DNA from 3 places in the Streptomyces sp. NPDC059524 genome. Region 1 is predicted to be linked to each of the others. Evidence: riboswitches for the same ligand, from Rfam matches in the RefSeq annotation. Region 1 holds a riboswitch; each other region holds the start of a gene.
The links. Region 1 has a riboswitch for cyclic di-AMP ahead of ACFW9D_RS29105 (C40 family peptidase). Riboswitches for the same ligand answer to the same signal wherever they lie in the genome.
Positions count from the first base shown of each region.

Region 1 (5,414 bases):
GCGAGGCCGCGACACCGCTCTTGCCGAAGCCGCCGCCGGAGCCGCCGAAGCCACCGCGGCCGGCCGTCGCCGAAGGCGTCGCCGGACCCGTGCGCTTCCAGTCCAGGTGCGCGGCCGGGATCTCCTCCAGGAACCGCGACGGCGGGTTGTACGAGGGCTGGCCCCAGGCGCTGCGCATCGAGGAGCGGGTCAGATAGAGCCGCTCGCGGGCGCGCGTGATGCCGACGTAGGCGAGCCGGCGCTCCTCCTCCAGCTCCTTGGTCTGGCCGAGGGAGCGCATGTGCGGGAAGACGCCGTCCTCCAGGCCGGTCAGGAAGACCGTGGGGAACTCGAGGCCCTTCGCGGTGTGCAGGGTCATCAGTGTGATGACGCCGCTGCCGTCGTCGTCCTCGTCGGGGATCTGGTCGGAGTCGGCGACGAGCGCGACCCGCTCCAGGAAGTCCGAGAGCGTGCCGCCGGAGGCCTCGGTCTGCGCGCCCTCCTCCGCGGCCGCGTTCTCCTGCTCGAACTCCAGGGCCACGGCCGCGAGTTCCTGCAGGTTCTCGATGCGGGTCTCGTCCTGCGGGTCGGTGGAGGCCTGGAGCTCGGCGAGGTATCCGGTGCGCTCCAGGACGGCTTCGAGGACCGTCGCCGGGCCGGCGCCGGACTCGACGATCGTGCGCAGGTCCTCCATCAGCGTGTTGAACCGCTTCACCGCGTTCGTCGAGCGGGACGCCATCCCGTACGCCTCGTCGACCCGGCGCAGGGCCTGCGGGAAGGAGATCTTCTCGCGCTGGGAGAGGGCGTCGATCATGGCTTCGGCGCGGTCGCCGATGCCGCGCTTCGGCACGTTCAGGATCCGGCGCAGCGGGACGGAGTCCTCCGGGTTGGCGAGCACCCGCAGGTACGCGAGGACGTCCCGGACCTCCTTGCGCTCGTAGAAGCGGACGCCGCCGACGACCTTGTACGGGAGGCCGACGCGGATGAAGACCTCTTCGAAGACACGGGACTGCGCGTTCGTCCGGTAGAAGACGGCGACGTCGCCGGCCTTCGCGTCGCCCGCGTCGGTCAGCCGGTCGATCTCGTCGGCGACGAACTGGGCCTCGTCGTGCTCGGTGTCCGCGACGTAGCCGGTGATCTGGGCGCCCGCGCCCGCGTTCGTCCACAGGTTCTTGGGCCTGCGGGACTCGTTGCGCTCGATGACCGCGTTGGCCGCGGAGAGGATCGTCTGGGTGGAGCGGTAGTTCTGCTCCAGGAGGATCGTCGTCGCGTCCGGGTAGTCCTCCTCGAACTGGAGGATGTTGCGGATCGTGGCGCCGCGGAAGGCGTAGATCGACTGGTCGGCGTCACCCACGACGCACAGCTCGGCCGGGCCGGGGTCGTCCGCGCTCGGCGGCGCGTCCACGCCCGCCTCCACCTCCGCGTCGTGGGCGGCGGCGGTGCCGACCAGCTCACGGACCAGGGCGTACTGCGCGTGGTTCGTGTCCTGGTACTCGTCGACCAGGACGTGCCGGAAGCGGCGGTGGTAGTGCTCGGCGACGTCGGGGAAGGCGCGCAGCAGGTTGACCGTCGTCATGATCAGGTCGTCGAAGTCCAGCGCGTTCGCCTCGCGGAGGCGGGACTGGTACATCGCGTAGGCCTGGGCGAGGGTCTTCTCGAAGCCGTCGGCGGCCTGGGCGGCGAAGTCCTCCTCGTCGATCAGCTCGTTCTTCAGGTTGCTGATCTTGGCGCTGAAGGACTTCGGCGGGAACTTCTTCGGGTCGAGGTCCAGGTCGCGGCAGACCAGGGCCATGAGCCGCTTGCTGTCGGCCGCGTCGTAGATCGAGAAGGAGGACGTGAAGCCCAGCCGCTTGGACTCGCGGCGCAGGATGCGGACGCAGGCGCTGTGGAAGGTGGAGACCCACATCGCGTTCGCCCGCGGGCCCACCAGGGCCTCGACGCGCTCCTTCATCTCGCCCGCGGCCTTGTTCGTGAACGTGATCGCGAGGATCTGGCCGGGGTGCACGCCGCGCTGGGCGAGCAGGTACGCGATGCGGTGCGTGAGGACGCGGGTCTTGCCGGAGCCGGCGCCCGCGACGATGAGCAGGGGGGAGCCGCCGTGCACCACGGCCGCCCGCTGGTTCTCGTTCAGCCCCTCCAGGAGGGCCTCCGGGTCCAGGGCCGGGCGGGGCGCCCCGTCGCGGTAGTGCGTGTCCCGGTCCACGGGCGCGTCGAACTTCCCCCCGAACAGGTCGTCCGGAAGCGGCTCGGGGGCCCCGTCGTGCTCGGGGTCCTCGGGCGGCGGCGGGGGCTCCTCCGCAGGGGACTGGAGGCCGGCCAGGAAGCTGTCGTCAAAGAGGCTGCTCATCGCTCTCCGAGTCTAGGCCGCCCCACCGACAGCCCGCCGTCACCTTCACGGAGACGCTCCTCGCATTCACGGTGACACCCCTCGCACCACCCTTTGCGACGGCCCGGTAACCCAGCGCGACAGCAAAGGCCGTTCGGGGCCCGCGGCGTAGAGATCATGGAAATGGTCACGAAAATGTATCGGGCATATCGAACATCAACCTTCACAGCAGCAACACGAGTTGGCTACGGTGCTGCGCGGGCAGCCCGTCCCCCCGCCCGCGAACAACGCGGCGAGCGGGCAGCCCCCGCCGAGTTCCGTACGCCGAGAGGCAGGGAACCGGGGACCCACCGACCTTGGGGTGAATCGGTCAACAGTCCGGCGGCGCCGGATGGTTGGCCGTAGGGCAGCCTTCCGTACGACGTGCACCACCGCGCACCGAAGCGACGGTGTACGAGCCCGAACCCGACAGCTAACCCGGTAGGCGGATTACGGAAGGAGTCGCCTGCCTTGGCGTCGCACCGCAAGCCGCGTACCCGCTCCCGGATGACCGGCGGCACCCGTACGACCCCCGCGGTCGGCATCACGACCGCCGCCCTCACCTCCGTCGCGCTGCTCTCGCAGACGGCCCAGGCCGCGCCGGCCCAGCCCGCGAAGCCGAGCCTCGAAGAGGTGCAGAAGAAGGTCGACACGCTCTACCGCCAGGCCGAGGTGGCCACGCAGAAGTACAACGCGGCCCAGGAGCGGACCACCGGCAAGAAGAAGCAGGTCGATCATCTCCTCGACGACATCGCGCAGCGCACGGAGAAGATGAACACGGCCCGCGAGGAGCTCGGCCGGTTCGCCGCCGCGCAGTACCGCACGGGCGGGGTGAGCGACACGGCGACGATGTTCCTCGCGGAGAACCCCGAGGACTACTTCGCCCAGGACCAGCTGATGAGCCGGCTGACCTCCCGCCAGAAGAAGGCGGTCGACGACTACCAGGTGCAGCAGCGCGAGACGGCGAAGAAGCGCACCGAGGCGCAGGAGAGCCTGAAGCAGCTGACGACGTCGCAGACCGAGCTGAAGACGTCCAAGCAGACCGTCCAGTCGAAGCTCGCCGACGCCCGGAAGCTGCTGTCGGAGCTGACGGCCGAGGAGAAGGCGCGGCTGGCCGCGATCGAGCGGCAGAAGCAGGAGGCGGCCCGCAAGAAGGCCGCCGAGCTCGCCGCGAAGCAGAAGGCCGAGGAAGAGGCCAAGCGGAAGGCCGAGGAAGCCGCCCGCCAGGAGGAGGGCTCGGGCACCGGTTCCGGCACGACGGACCCGGGCACGGGCTCCGGTTCCGACTCGGGCTCGACGGACACCTCGTACGCCACGAAGGCCGCGAAGGCCCTCGCCTTCGCCAAGGCCCAGGAGGGCAAGCCGTACGTGTGGGGCGCGACGGGCCCGGACTCGTACGACTGCTCGGGGCTGACCGGGGCGGCCTGGAAGGCGGCCGGTGTCACGCTGCCGCGCACCACGTGGGACCAGGTGGAGTTCGGCACGACGGTCCCGCTGTCCGACATCCAGCCCGGTGACCTGGTCTTCTTCTACGACGACATCAGTCACGTCGGCATCTACAAGGGCGACGGCATCATGATCCACGCCCCGAAGCCGGGCGCGTACGTGCGCGAGGAGTCGATCTACTACGACGGCACCGCGTCGATCCACAGCGTGGTGCGCCCCGCCTGACGCCGCTCGCGGTTACGTTCGGGCGGTGGACCGCGACCGCCCGGACGTGCCCGGGACCCCCGACACCGCACCCGCCTCACCCTGGGCGACGATCCCGCCGGCCGCCGGCGCCGCCGTCATGGCCACCGGCATCGTCTCGATCGGCCTCCACCTGCTCGGGCAGGACGTGCTGTCGACGGTGTTCCTCGTGCTGGGCTCGGCGCTGTGGGGGCTGCTCGCGGTCGTGTTCCTCGCCCGCCTGTTCGGGGACCGGGGCCGCTGGGAGCGGGAGGCGGACACGCCCGCGGCGCTCACGGCGGTGGCCGCGACGTGTGTGCTCGGCACGCGGTACGCGCTGGCCGGGAGCCTCGGGTTCGCCGAGGTGCTGCTGGGGATCGCGGTGGTGGTGTGGCCGGTGCTGTTCGTGGCCGTGGTGCGGCACTGGCGGCCGAAGATGCCCGGCGCCGTCTTCATCACGTGCGTCGCGACGCAGGCCCTTGCGGTGCTCGGGGCGACGCTGAGCGCGTCGGCGCACGTGGCGTGGCTGGGCTACGCGGCGGTGGGGTTCTTCTGGTTCGGGCTCGTGGTCTACGCGGCGGCGTTCGTCCGCTTCGATCTGCGGCAGGTGCTGACCGGGGCCGGGGACCACTGGGTGGCGGGCGGCGCGCTCGCGATCTCGGCGCTCGCGGCGGCGCGGCTCGTGCTCGCGGGGCGGGCGGGTGACCTGTGGAACAACCAGGACACCGAGGTCCTGCGGTTCATGGCCGGGCTGCTGCTCACGCTCGATCTCAGCTGGTACGTCGTGCTGTGCGTGGGCGAGGTGGTGCGGCCCCGGCCGCACTACGACGTGCGGCGCTGGTCGACGGTGTTCCCGATGGGGATGACCGCGGTGGCGACGCTGATGGTCGCCACCGCCGTGGAGACGTCGTGGCTGGAGACGCCGGGGCGGGTGCTCGTGTGGATCGCGGTCGCGGTGTGGCTCGCGACGGCGACGGGAGCGGTCAGGTCGTCGGCGGCGCTCAGGTCCACAGGACGGCGATGAGGATGTTCGCCACGGTCAGCGCGCCGACCGTGAGGAACAGGGGCTTCTCCGCCTTCTCCTCGTCCCGCTTCACGTAGACGATGCCGAGGATGACGATCAGGATCGCGAGCTTCACGCCGATCTTGATGTTGTCGACGCTGTAGTCCTGGGCCTGGTTGAGGCCGACGAGGGCGACGCCGGTCACCAGCATCGTCAGCGCGCCGTGCAGCATCGCCTTGTTGAAGCGGGCGGTGCCCTGCTTCAGCGCCGGCATCTGCGTGAGGAACCCGCCGAGCAGCGAGGCGATGCCGATGATGTGCAGGCCGACGAAGAGGTGCAGGAGTACGTCCATGAGGCGGAGCCTAGCCAAGCGCCGGCCGGCCCCCTTCACCGCTCCCC
Region 1 covers NZ_JBHYTK010000131.1:17,708-23,121, forward strand. The annotation lists gene pcrA (DNA helicase PcrA) at 1-2,326, opposite strand, end outside; cyclic di-AMP (ydaO/yuaA leader) riboswitch at 2,604-2,808, shown strand; gene ACFW9D_RS29105 (C40 family peptidase) at 2,816-4,015, shown strand; gene ACFW9D_RS29110 (tellurite resistance/C4-dicarboxylate transporter family protein) at 4,041-5,036, shown strand; gene ACFW9D_RS29115 (hypothetical protein) at 5,014-5,367, opposite strand.

Region 2 (5,414 bases), on a different contig from region 1:
CAACGGGGACGCGATCATCCTGCTGCGCTCGATGCTGCCGGACGACTGCCTCGACGGCCTGCGCGTCTACTTCCCCGACCCGTGGCCGAAGAAGCGGCACAACAAGCGCCGCCTGATCCAGCCCGAGTTCCTGTCCCTGGTCGCCGGCCCGCTGAAGCCGGGTGCGCTGGTGCACTGCGCGACGGACTGGGAGGACTACGCGGAGCAGATGCTCGAGGTCCTCACCGCGCACCCCGACTACGTGAACACGATCGCGGACGGCGGCTACGCCCCGCGCCCCGAGTTCCGCCCCCTGACCCGGTTCGAGGGCAAGGGCCTGGACAAGAGCCACGTGGTGCACGACCTGCTGTTCACGCGCCGCTGAGCCCCGCCCCGGGGACGGGCCCCGTCGCGGCGCCCCGCATCCCTCGTTAGGGTCAATCCGTGGCCCCGTACCCCACCTATCCACCGCATCAGGACCACGCCCTCGGCACCCCGCCGAGCGGCGCGGTCCCGCATCCGCGCTGGTGGGAGCGGAAGGGCGTGCGGGCCACGGCGCTCGCCGCGCTGCTCGCGCTGTCCGGCGCGGTGATCCTGGCGCTGGTGCGGGAGCAGACCGGCACGGAGGGCTTCCTCGTCGGCCTCGGCCTGGCCGTGCTGCCGGTGCCGCTGCTGATATCCGCCTTCCGCTGGCTGGACCGGGTCCGGCCGGGCCCCTGGCGGAACACGGTGTTCGCGTTCGCGTGGGGCGCCTGCGCGGCGGCCCTCATCGCGATCGTGGCGAACAGCTTCGCCACCCGCTGGATAGCGACCGCGACTGCGGATCCGACCAGCGCCGACACCCTCGGCGCGACCGTCATAGCGCCCGTCGTCGAGGAGTCGGCGAAGGCGGCGGCGGTGCTGCTCGTCTTCCTGTTCCGCAGACGCGACTTCGCCGGGGTCGTCGACGGCATCGTCATCGCCGGGGTCACCGCGACCGGCTTCGCGTTCACCGAGAACATCCTCTATCTGGGCAACGCGTTCGGCACCGACCAGATCAGCGGCACAGGCCCAGGGCTCAGTTCGGTGACCGCCGCGACGTTCTTCGTCCGCGTCGTCATGTCGCCGTTCGCGCATCCGCTGTTCACGGTGCTGACCGGCATCGGCTTCGGCATCGCCGCCGTCACCGCCCCCGACCGCGGCCAGGTGCGCCGCGTGCTGCTGCCGCTCGCCGGACTCCTCACCGCGATGGGCATGCACGCCTTCTGGAACGGCTCGTCGAACTTCGGCGAGTACGGCTTCTTCGCCGTCTACGCCACGTTCATGGTGCCGGTGTTCGGGCTGCTCACCTGGCTCGCCGTGTTCCTGCGCCAGCGCGAGCTGCGCGCCGTCCGCGAGGAGCTGCCCGCCTATGTGGCCGCCGGCTGGCTCGCCCCGCCCGAACCCTTCGCGCTCGGCTCCCTCAAGGCCCGCCGCCTGGCCCGCGAGTACGCGGCGCACTTCGGCGGCAAGGAGGCCCTGACGGCGGTCACCGAGTACGAGGAGTACGCGACCTCGCTCGCCCTGCTGCGCCGGCGCGGCGCCCGCGGCCGGGCCGGCGCCGACTTCGTCGTACGGGAGCGGGAGCTGCTCGACGCGCTGTGGCGGCGGCAGGGCTACGCGCGGGCCGCCCTCGCCTACGCGGCCCGCGCCGTCGTGCCGGTGTGGCCGGTGTACGCGGGGCCGCCGGTGCAGGGCCCCCCGTACTACAACCCGTACCGGTACTAGGCCTGCCGGGCCTGCCCGCTGTCGGTCAGGCGGAGGCGCGGCCGAGGCGCTGGAGCTCGGACTCGGTGAGTTCGAGGTCCGCGACGGCGAGCAGCGCCGGGAGCTGCTCCACGGTGCGCGCCGAGGCGATCGGCGCGGTCACGGTGGGCTGCGCGGCGAGCCAGGCCAGGGCGACGGTGGCGACCTGCGCGTCGCGCTCCTTGGCGATCTCGTCGAGGGCCGTGAGGACGGCCTGCCCGCGCGCGGTCTCCAGGTGCCGGGCCGCGCCCTGCGCCCGCGCGCTGTCGACGGTGACGCCGGTGCGGTACTTGCCGGTGAGGAAGCCGGAGGCGAGCGCGTAGTACGGGACGGCGCCGAGGCCCGCGCGGGAGGCGACCTGCTCCAGTGCGCCCTCGTACGTGTCGCGCGAGACCAGGTTGTAGTGCGGCTGCAGGGCGACGTAGCGGGCGAGGCCCTCGCGGTCGGAGAGGTCCAGGGACTCCTGGAGGCGGGCCGGGGTGATGTTGGACGCCGCGATGTAGCGGACCTTGCCCGCCCGCACCAGCTCGTCGAGCGCGCCGATGATCTCCTCGACGGGCACGTCGGGCTGGTCGAAGTGCGTGTAGTACAGGTCGATGTGATCGGTGCCCAGGCGCTGCAGCGAGGCGTCGGCGGCGGCCTTGATGTTGTCCGCGGACAGGCCCTGGTACCGCGGGTGCTGGCTCACCTTCGTGGCGATGACGACGTCGTCGCGCCGGCCCCGCGCGGCCAGCCAGCGGCCGATCACGGTCTCGGACTCGCCGCCCTCGTTGCCCTCCACCCACGCCGAATAGGAGTCGGCGGTGTCGATGAAGTTGCCGCCGGCGGCGGTGTAGGCGTCGAGGACCGCGAAGGAGGCGGCCTCGTCCGCCGTCCAGCCGAAGACATTGCCACCGAGGGCGAGGGGGAAGACCTCGAGGTCCGAGGAGCCGAGTGAGCGCAGAGAAGTCATGAACCCTCTCAACGCCCGCACAGAATCCGGTATTCCGGCCGGTTCCGGCGGAGGTGGACCTCAGTCGGTCTGACGGGGTGTCGGCCGGCGGGCGCGCGCGGGCACGCGGAACCGGCAGCCCTGGCGTCGGGGGGTTGCCGCCAGGACCGCCGGGGATCGGGGAAGGTCAGAGACCGAGGCCCTTGTCGCGCAGCCAGGCGGCCGGGTCGACGCCCGTGGCCTGGCCGTCGGGGTGGACCTCGAGGTGGAGGTGGGCGCCCGTCACGTTGCCGGTCGCGCCGACGCGGCCGATGACGTCGCCGGTGCTGACCTTCTGGCCGACGCTGACGTTCATCGAGGACTGGTGGCAGAACCACAGCTCGGTGCCGTCGTCGAGGGTGAGGACGGTGCGGTAGCCGTAGGCACCGGCCCAGCCCGCCTCGGTGACGGTCCCGGAGTGGATCGCGTAGATCGGCGTACCGGTGGAGGCCGCGAAGTCGAGGCCCGTGTGGTAGCCGGAGGACCACATGGAGCCCGGCTGCCCGAAGGTGCCGGTGAGCGTGTACGAGGCGACGGGGAGCTTGTAGCTCTTGGCCAGCTTGGCGAGGCGCTCGGCCTCGGCCTTGCGCTTGGCCTCCTCCTCGGCCGCCTTCTTCTCGGCGGCGGCCTTGGCCTCGGCGGCCTTCTGCTGCTCGGCGGCCTCTTCGGCGGCCTTCTGCGCGGCGGCCTCCTCGGCGGCCTGGCGCTCGGCCTCCTCGGCGGCGGACTGCTGCGTCTCGGCCTGGGCCATGATGCGGGCCCGCAGGGCCTCGCCCGCGTCGGACTGTCCCTGCGCGCCGTCGGTCACCGTGGTGAGCGGGGCGGCCTGCGCGGCCGGCGAGCCGTCGGACGCGGAGTCGGCGGAGTCGTCCGAGCCGGATATGAGCGCGCCCACGCCCGGCAGGGACTTGGCCTCGGGCAGCGAGTCCTTGACCGCGGAAAGGTCGGGCATGGAGAGCGAGACCGCGGGCTTGCCGCCCTGCGCGGTGGCGATGCCGCCGGCGCCGACGGCGGCGATCACGCCGACGCCGAGAACCGTGGAGCTGCGCGCGAGTCCGCCGCGCTGGCGGGCCACGCGGTGCCGGCCGCGGACCGGTCGGACGGACTCCTCGGTGGGGTTCCACTCCTCCCAGTTCTCTCGCTCGACGCCGAAGTCGTCAGACGCTTCGGCGGAGCCGTAGGAGAACTCGGGGGCAGGCCGGTTCGACGCCACGGGGGCGCTCTCCTTTCCTTCCTTCTCGCCTACCGGGTTAGCTGACGGGTTCGGAGCAGGAAGGTCTCCTACGGGCGTAGACGGACGCACATGCGTCGCTACGGTCCGATTCACCCCAAGTTGGTGGTTCCCCGGCTCCCTTTCGGGATTAAGCGCGTGCGCGCGGAGCCGACTCTTGTGACGGCTGGGACGACCGCGCTGCGTTATCGAACGTTAATAGACAGCCGACACGATTTCCAAGCCGTTCCCACTGATCGTTCACGTCTTTGGCCTGGACTTATCAGGGCACGAGCGGGCGGAATCGGGCGAGTTGACCCCGAGTCGGAGGACACGGATCCGCCACGACTTTCTGACGCTGTATCAATTGTTATGCGCAGGGGTGCCGTTCGATCACCCCCCGTGATGTCGATCAAGGACGTCGCACGGCGAGCAGCGCCATGTCGTCCCGCGCGCCCCCGCCGGTGTGCTCCCGGACCTCCTCGGCGACCTCCGCGAGCAGTTCCTCGGGTCCGCTGAACCTCCGCCCCGACAGCCGGTCCGCCGGGTCGTAGAAGACGCCGTGCGCGTCGCGCGCCTCGGACAGGCCGTCGGTGTAGAGCAGCAGCGTGGCGCCGGCGGGGAACGCCTCCTCGGTGGCCCGGTCCGGCCAGCTGCCCAGCGCGCTCAGACCGAGCGGCAGCGCGGCCTCGCCCGGACCGAGCATCCGCAGCGTGCCGTCGCCGTGCAGCAGGAGCGGCTCCGGGTGCCCGCGGTTGAGCACCCGCACCAGGCCCGCCCCGTACGGGAACTCGGCGAGCACCGCCGTCGTGAAGCCCTCGAAGTCGTCGACGCCGCTGCGCCGGGTGCCCTCGCGGGCCAGCGCCCGCTCCAGGCGCCGGGCCACGTTCTCCAGGCTGCCCTCCTGCTCGGCGGCCTCGCGGAACGCGCCGATGACGACGGCCACCGCCGACACCGCGCCCATGCCCTTGCCCCGCACGTCGCCGACGACGACGCGCACGCCGTGCGGGGTGTCCTGCACCGCGTAGAGGTCGCCGCCGATGAACGCGCCCGCCTGCGCGGCCTCGTAGCGCACGGCGACGTCCAGGCCGCCGGTCCGGCCGGGCGGGGCCGGCAGGACGGCGCGCTGGGCCGCCTCCGCGATGTGCCGGGCGGAGGCGAGCTGTTCGCTGCTGTGCCGCACGATCCGGTTGATGAAGCAGGCGAGCAGGCAGACGGTGGCCACCGTGACCATCTCGGTCACGATGTCGGAGCCGAAGTCGTTCGTGAAGCGCAGATGGACGGCGACGATCGCCGCGATCGAGGCGACACCGGCGAGGATCGTGGCGCGCATCGAGAAGAAGGGGGCCGCCACCAGGGGTGCGGCACTGAACAGAGGGGAACCGGCGAAGCCCGCCGGGGTGCTGTACTCGTAGGCGGCGCCGCCGATGACGAGGAGCGCCGGCAGCAGTCGCAGGACGGTGCGCAGACCACGGTTGCCCGGTGCGTGTG
Region 2 covers NZ_JBHYTK010000016.1:54,017-59,430, reverse strand. The annotation lists gene trmB (tRNA (guanosine(46)-N7)-methyltransferase TrmB) at 1-364, shown strand, start outside; gene ACFW9D_RS07440 (PrsW family intramembrane metalloprotease) at 424-1,725, shown strand; gene ACFW9D_RS07435 (aldo/keto reductase) at 1,751-2,695, opposite strand; gene ACFW9D_RS07430 (M23 family metallopeptidase) at 2,862-3,926, opposite strand; cyclic di-AMP (ydaO/yuaA leader) riboswitch at 3,938-4,091, opposite strand; gene ACFW9D_RS07425 (PP2C family protein-serine/threonine phosphatase) at 4,336-5,414, opposite strand, start outside.
Region 2: another riboswitch for cyclic di-AMP. It lies ahead of ACFW9D_RS07430 (M23 family metallopeptidase); the one in region 1 lies ahead of ACFW9D_RS29105 (C40 family peptidase).

Region 3 (5,414 bases), on a different contig from region 1:
GACCGGGTGTTCTTCGGCAACAGCGGCACCGAGGCCGTCGAGACCGCCCTGAAGTTCGCCCGGTACGCGACCGGCAAGCCGCGCGTCCTGTACTGCGCGCACGCCTTCCACGGCCTGACGACGGGCTCCCTCTCGGTCAACGGGGAGGACGGCTTCCGCGACGGCTTCGCCCCGCTGCTGCCCGACACCGCCGTCCCGCTCGGCGATCTCGACGCCCTGGCCCGGGAGTTGAAGCAGGGGGACGTCGCCGCCCTCATCGTCGAGCCGATCCAGGGCAAGGGCGTGCACGAGGCGCCGCCCGGCTATCTGCGCGCCGCCCAGGAACTGCTGCACAAGCACAAGGCGCTGCTCATCGCCGACGAGGTGCAGACCGGCCTCGGCCGCACCGGCGACTTCTACGCGTACCAGCACGAGGACGGGGTCGAGCCGGACCTGGTGTGCGTCGCGAAGGCGCTGTCGGGCGGCTATGTGCCGGTCGGCGCGACGCTGGGCAAGGACTGGATCTTCAAGAAGGTCTACTCGTCCATGGACCGGGTCCTCGTCCACTCGGCGAGCTTCGGCTCCAACGCGCAGGCGATGGCCGCCGGGCTCGCCGTCCTGTCCGTCATGGAGGACGACCAGATCGTCGCGAACGCCCGCGCCATGGGCGGCCTGCTGTCCTCCCGGCTGGCCGCGCTGACCGACCGCTACGAGCTGCTCAGCGACGTGCGCGGGCGCGGCCTGATGATCGGCATCGAGTTCGGCCGGCCCAAGTCCCTGAAGCTGCGCAGCCGCTGGACCATGCTGCAGGCCGCCCGCAAGGGCCTGTTCGCGCAGATGGTCGTGGTGCCGCTGCTCCAGAAGCACCGGATCCTCACCCAGGTCTCCGGGGACCATCTGGAGGTCATCAAGCTGATCCCGCCGTTGGTCGTCGACGAGGCGGACGTCGAGCGGTTCGTCGAGGCGTTCACCGCCGTCATGGACGACGCGCACAGCGGGGGCGGGCTGATGTGGGACTTCAGCAAGACCCTGATCAAGCAGGCGGTGGCCAATCGGTGACCGGAGGCGGGTGACCGGGAGCAGGGACCGGCAGGGAGCGACGGGCGGCCGGTGACCGGAAACCGCGGGAAATTTTGCCTCTGAGGCAAGCAATTTGCCGGAGAGGCAGGCTTCTGGCTGAATCGTCAGCATGAGCCCTGCCTCCCCGGAGGGTACTCCGGAACCGCCGGAGCTGCCCGCCGTCGCACCCCAGTTGCGTGCCCTGCGCCGCCGCGCCTCCCTCACCCTGGAGGCCGCCGCCGGCTCCGCCGGTCTGTCCCCGGCCCATCTGTCCCGCCTGGAGACCGGGCAGCGCCAGCCCTCGCTGCCGATGCTGCTCGGACTCGCCCGGATCTACGGCACCACGGTCTCCGAGCTGCTCGGTGAGACCCCGGCCGACCGCGACGCCGTCGTCCGGTCCGCCGCCATGGAGCCCACCGAGGCCGGCGGCTGGACCTACTTCCAGGCCGGTTCCCCCGGCCGCGCCATGCAGTCGCTGCGCGTCCACGTCCCGTACGGGACCCAGGGCGACATCGTGCGGGTGCACCCGGGGGAGGAGTGGCTGTACGTCCTGGAGGGGCGGCTCAAGCTGCGCCTCGGCGACACCTCGTACCGCCTGGAGCCGGGCGACAGTGCCCACTTCGACTCGCTCACCCCGCACCGCATCGCCGCGGCGGACCGGTCCGGGGCTGAGCTGCTCTTCGTCCACACCCTGCTGCAGAGTCCGACCGCCGCCCTGTGCCTCGGCCCGGCGTCGGCTCCGATCCGAGAGGTCTGAGAGGCCCGACATGAGTGACGCGACCGAGCCCACCGACGCCCCCAAGCCCGCCGCCCGCAACATCGAGGACAAGATGCCGCGCGGCATCCTGGTGCGCGTCCTCCTCTACGTCTTCGCGGGGCACGCCTTCGCCGGGTTCATCTACCTGCTCTTCACCCTGGGCGCGAACCGGTAGCCGCAGCCGTCAGACGAGCAGGCGCTCGCGCAGCCGGTCCCGGTCGGCCGCGGTGAGCCCGAGACCCTCCGCGAAGTAGCGCTCCGTGCCGCCCCAGTGCTGCTCGATGGTCTCGAAGGCGGCGCGCAGGTACTCGGCGCGCGCGTCGAACAGCGGGCTGAGCAGCTCCATGACCTCGGGGGAGTAGGCGTCCGGGGACGTGGAGCTGCGGTGCACCTTGTAGCGGCGGTGCTTCGCGTTCGACTCCAGGTAGTCCGCCTCGATGGCCTCGCGCTCGACGCCGACCGCGAGCAGTGTCACGGCGATCGACAGACCGGCCCGGTCCTTGCCCGCCGCACAGTGCATCAGCGCGGGCACGCTGTCCTCGGCGACGGCGCGCAGCACCCGGCCGTGCTCGGCCGTGCGGTCCGTGATGATCGACCGGTACGAGTTGATCATGCGGTCCGCGGCGCGGCCCCCGGAGAGGAGCGACCGGAGCTGGTCCATGTCGCCGTCGCGGACCATCTTCCAGAACTCGGAGCCGTCCGCCGGGTCGGACAGCGGCAGGTTCACATTGCGCACGCCGGGCAGCGCGACGTCCGCGCCCTCCAGCTTCTGGTCCGCCGCGTTGCGGAAGTCGAAGATCGTGTGCAGGCCGAGCCCGGAGAGGAACGCCGCGTCCTCGGCCGTGGCGTGGGCGAGGTGTCCGCTGCGGAAAAGCACGCCGGGGCGCACGCGCCGGCCGTCCACGGTGGGGAGGCCGCCCACGTCGCGGAAGTTGCGCACTCCGGTCAGCTCGGGCTCGGTGGACGGGGCGTGCTGCGTCACGGGTGCTCCTCCCGGTCGGGTCACCGGCGCTGCTCGCCGGCGGGCGCGCTCCCGACGATACGACATGGATTTAGAGGGCAACCATGTGTCCGTTTTGGCCTATACGTCATTAACTGTCCGCAGATTTGCGGACGTTGTCGCCCGTCGCGTGAGCAGCGTCATATCCGTGACGGTCCGTGGCGGATCTTCCGGACGGCTTTCCCGGGAATTCCTTAGGGTAAGGCGCCGGTAAAGCGGGCGGGATAGACGCAGGGTGACGCAGGAAAGGCGTGAACGATCAAGAAAAGGCAGGTCAGAGGGAATTCGGAACTTGTCGCTTCGTTTCCTGCTGCCCTACGGTCACGTCTCATTCCGGTCGGAACGCCTAGTCCTGCCGCCGCCCGGATTCCTCACTACGACCCGTGACGGCAGGAGCGGGGGACCCACAGGCAAGAACGCCGCCCGGGAATTCCCCACAGCGGCTCGGGGTGAAGTCGTGTCCCTGTCAGGAATGGCAAGGGTGCGGCCGGACATCTCCCGTCCGAACCCGACAGCTCACCTCGCAGGCGACGGAGAGGAATCTCGTCATGCCCGCACAGGGTAAGCACCGCCGCCCGAAGTCCTTCCGTCTCGGCCGCGCCGCCGCCGTCGCCACCGTCGGTGGTGCCGCGCTCGCGCTGCCGCTGATCGGCGCCACCGGTGCGCAGGCCGCCACCGCCCAGACCTACACGGTCAAGGCCGGCGACACGCTCTCCAAGATCGCCAAGGCGGAGAACGTCGAGGGCGGCTGGAAGAAGCTCTACGCGGACAACAAGTCCGTGATCGGCTCCGACGCCGGCCTGATCAAGCCCGGCGAGAAGCTCACCCTCGGCGGCGCCGCGAAGACCACGGCCACCCAGGCGAGCACCTCCACCGCCGCCTACGTGAAGCCGGTCGACGCCACCGAGGGCACGCCGTACCACCAGAACGGCAGCATGTGGTCCAGCGGCTACCACACCGGCACCGACTTCGTCGTGCCCACCGGCACCCCGATCAAGGCCATCGCCGCGGGCACCGTCGTCTCCGCCGGCAACGGCGGCGCGTACGGCAACCAGGTCGTCATCCAGCACGCCGACGGCCACTACTCGCAGTACGCCCACCTGTCGCAGCTCGGCGTCTCGGCCGGCCAGGCCGTCTCCGCCGGCACGCAGATCGGCCTCTCCGGCGCGACCGGCAACGTGACCGGCCCGCACCTGCACTTCGAGATCCGCACCACCCCGAACTACGGCTCGGACGTCGACCCGGTCGCGTACCTGCGCGCGCACGGCGTCTCCATCTGACCCACGCGCATGATCCACACTCGGCGCCCGGATATTCCCCGGGCGCCGAGTGCTGTATCTCACCACTCGTCAACCCCTGGCTACGGTCGCGTAGGTCACAGGTCAGGGTGAAGGATGTGTGGTCGTGGCAAACGAATCGAGATCACTCAGCGGCGGCACGATTCGGTCCTATGCGGCGGTGGGGGACAGCTTCACCGAAGGCGTCGGGGACCCCGGGCCCGACGGCAGCTTCGTGGGCTGGGCCGACCGGCTCGCCGTCCTCCTCGACGACCGGGTCCCCGAGGACACGTTCCAGTACGCGAACCTGGCCGTGCGCGGCAAGCTCATCGACCAGATCGTCGAGCACCAGCTCCCCAAGGCCCTGGAGCTCGCCCCCGACCTGGTGAGCCTGGTCGCCGGCGGCAACGACATCATCCGTCCCGGCACCGACCCGGACGACGTGGCCGAGCGCTTCGAGAAGGCCGTGGCCCGGCTTTCCGAGGCCGCCGGGACCGTCCTCGTCGCCACCGGCTTCGACACCCGCGACGTGGCCGTCCTCAAGCATCTGCGCGGCAAGATCGCCACGTACAACATGCACGTGCGCGCCATCGCCGACCGGTACGGCTGCCCGGTGCTCGACCTGTGGTCCCTGCGCTCCGTGCAGGACCGCCGGGCCTGGGACGACGACCGGCTGCACCTCTCGCCCGAGGGGCACACCCGCGTCGCCCTGCGCGCCGGGCAGGTCCTCGGCGTGGACGTGCCCGCCGACCCCGAGCAGGCCTGGCCCCCGCTGCCGCCCCGCGGCACCTTCGAGGTGCGGCGCGACGACATCCACTGGGCCCGCGAGTTCCTCGTGCCCTGGATCGGCCGCCGTCTGCGCGGCGAGTCCTCCGGCGATCGCGTCGAGGCCAAGGGCATCCTCGACCCGCACGCCATCAAGGCCCACCTGGAGTCGGCTTCCTGACCCTGCGAGGTCCCGGACCTCTGCCGGCCGGGTCAGCGCGCCCGGCGTCGCGCCGCGACGGCGAGCAGCACGACGGGTGCCATGGCGACCAGCCGGCAGAGGTCCGAGACGAACCACGGTGCGCCGAGGGCTCGGGGGAGCCAGAGCAGGAAGAAAGCCCAGCCGAGCATGAACGGCAGGAGGACGCGGTACAGGCCGTGCCTGACGCGGGCCTCGGGCGGCCCGTCGGGTTGAGTGCGCAGCCCGACCGCTGCCGTGATCAGGAAGGCGGCGCCCGCGCCGCTGATTGCCCACTCCGCCCAGCCCCAGTTCAATGCTCCCCCTGACGTGAGCCGTGACGGCCCCCTGGGCCCGCCTCGGGTCGCCGTTTCGTGAGCGGTGGGGGGCCGGGGGGGG
Region 3 covers NZ_JBHYTK010000036.1:7,501-12,914, reverse strand. The annotation lists gene ACFW9D_RS13265 (aspartate aminotransferase family protein) at 1-1,038, shown strand, start outside; gene ACFW9D_RS13260 (helix-turn-helix domain-containing protein) at 1,169-1,795, shown strand; gene ACFW9D_RS13255 (DUF6126 family protein) at 1,806-1,970, shown strand; gene ACFW9D_RS13250 (tyrosine-protein phosphatase) at 1,980-2,777, opposite strand; cyclic di-AMP (ydaO/yuaA leader) riboswitch at 3,158-3,338, shown strand; gene ACFW9D_RS13245 (LysM peptidoglycan-binding domain-containing M23 family metallopeptidase) at 3,344-4,075, shown strand; gene ACFW9D_RS13240 (SGNH/GDSL hydrolase family protein) at 4,200-5,018, shown strand; gene ACFW9D_RS13235 (hypothetical protein) at 5,051-5,332, opposite strand.
Region 3: another riboswitch for cyclic di-AMP. It lies ahead of ACFW9D_RS13245 (LysM peptidoglycan-binding domain-containing M23 family metallopeptidase); the one in region 1 lies ahead of ACFW9D_RS29105 (C40 family peptidase).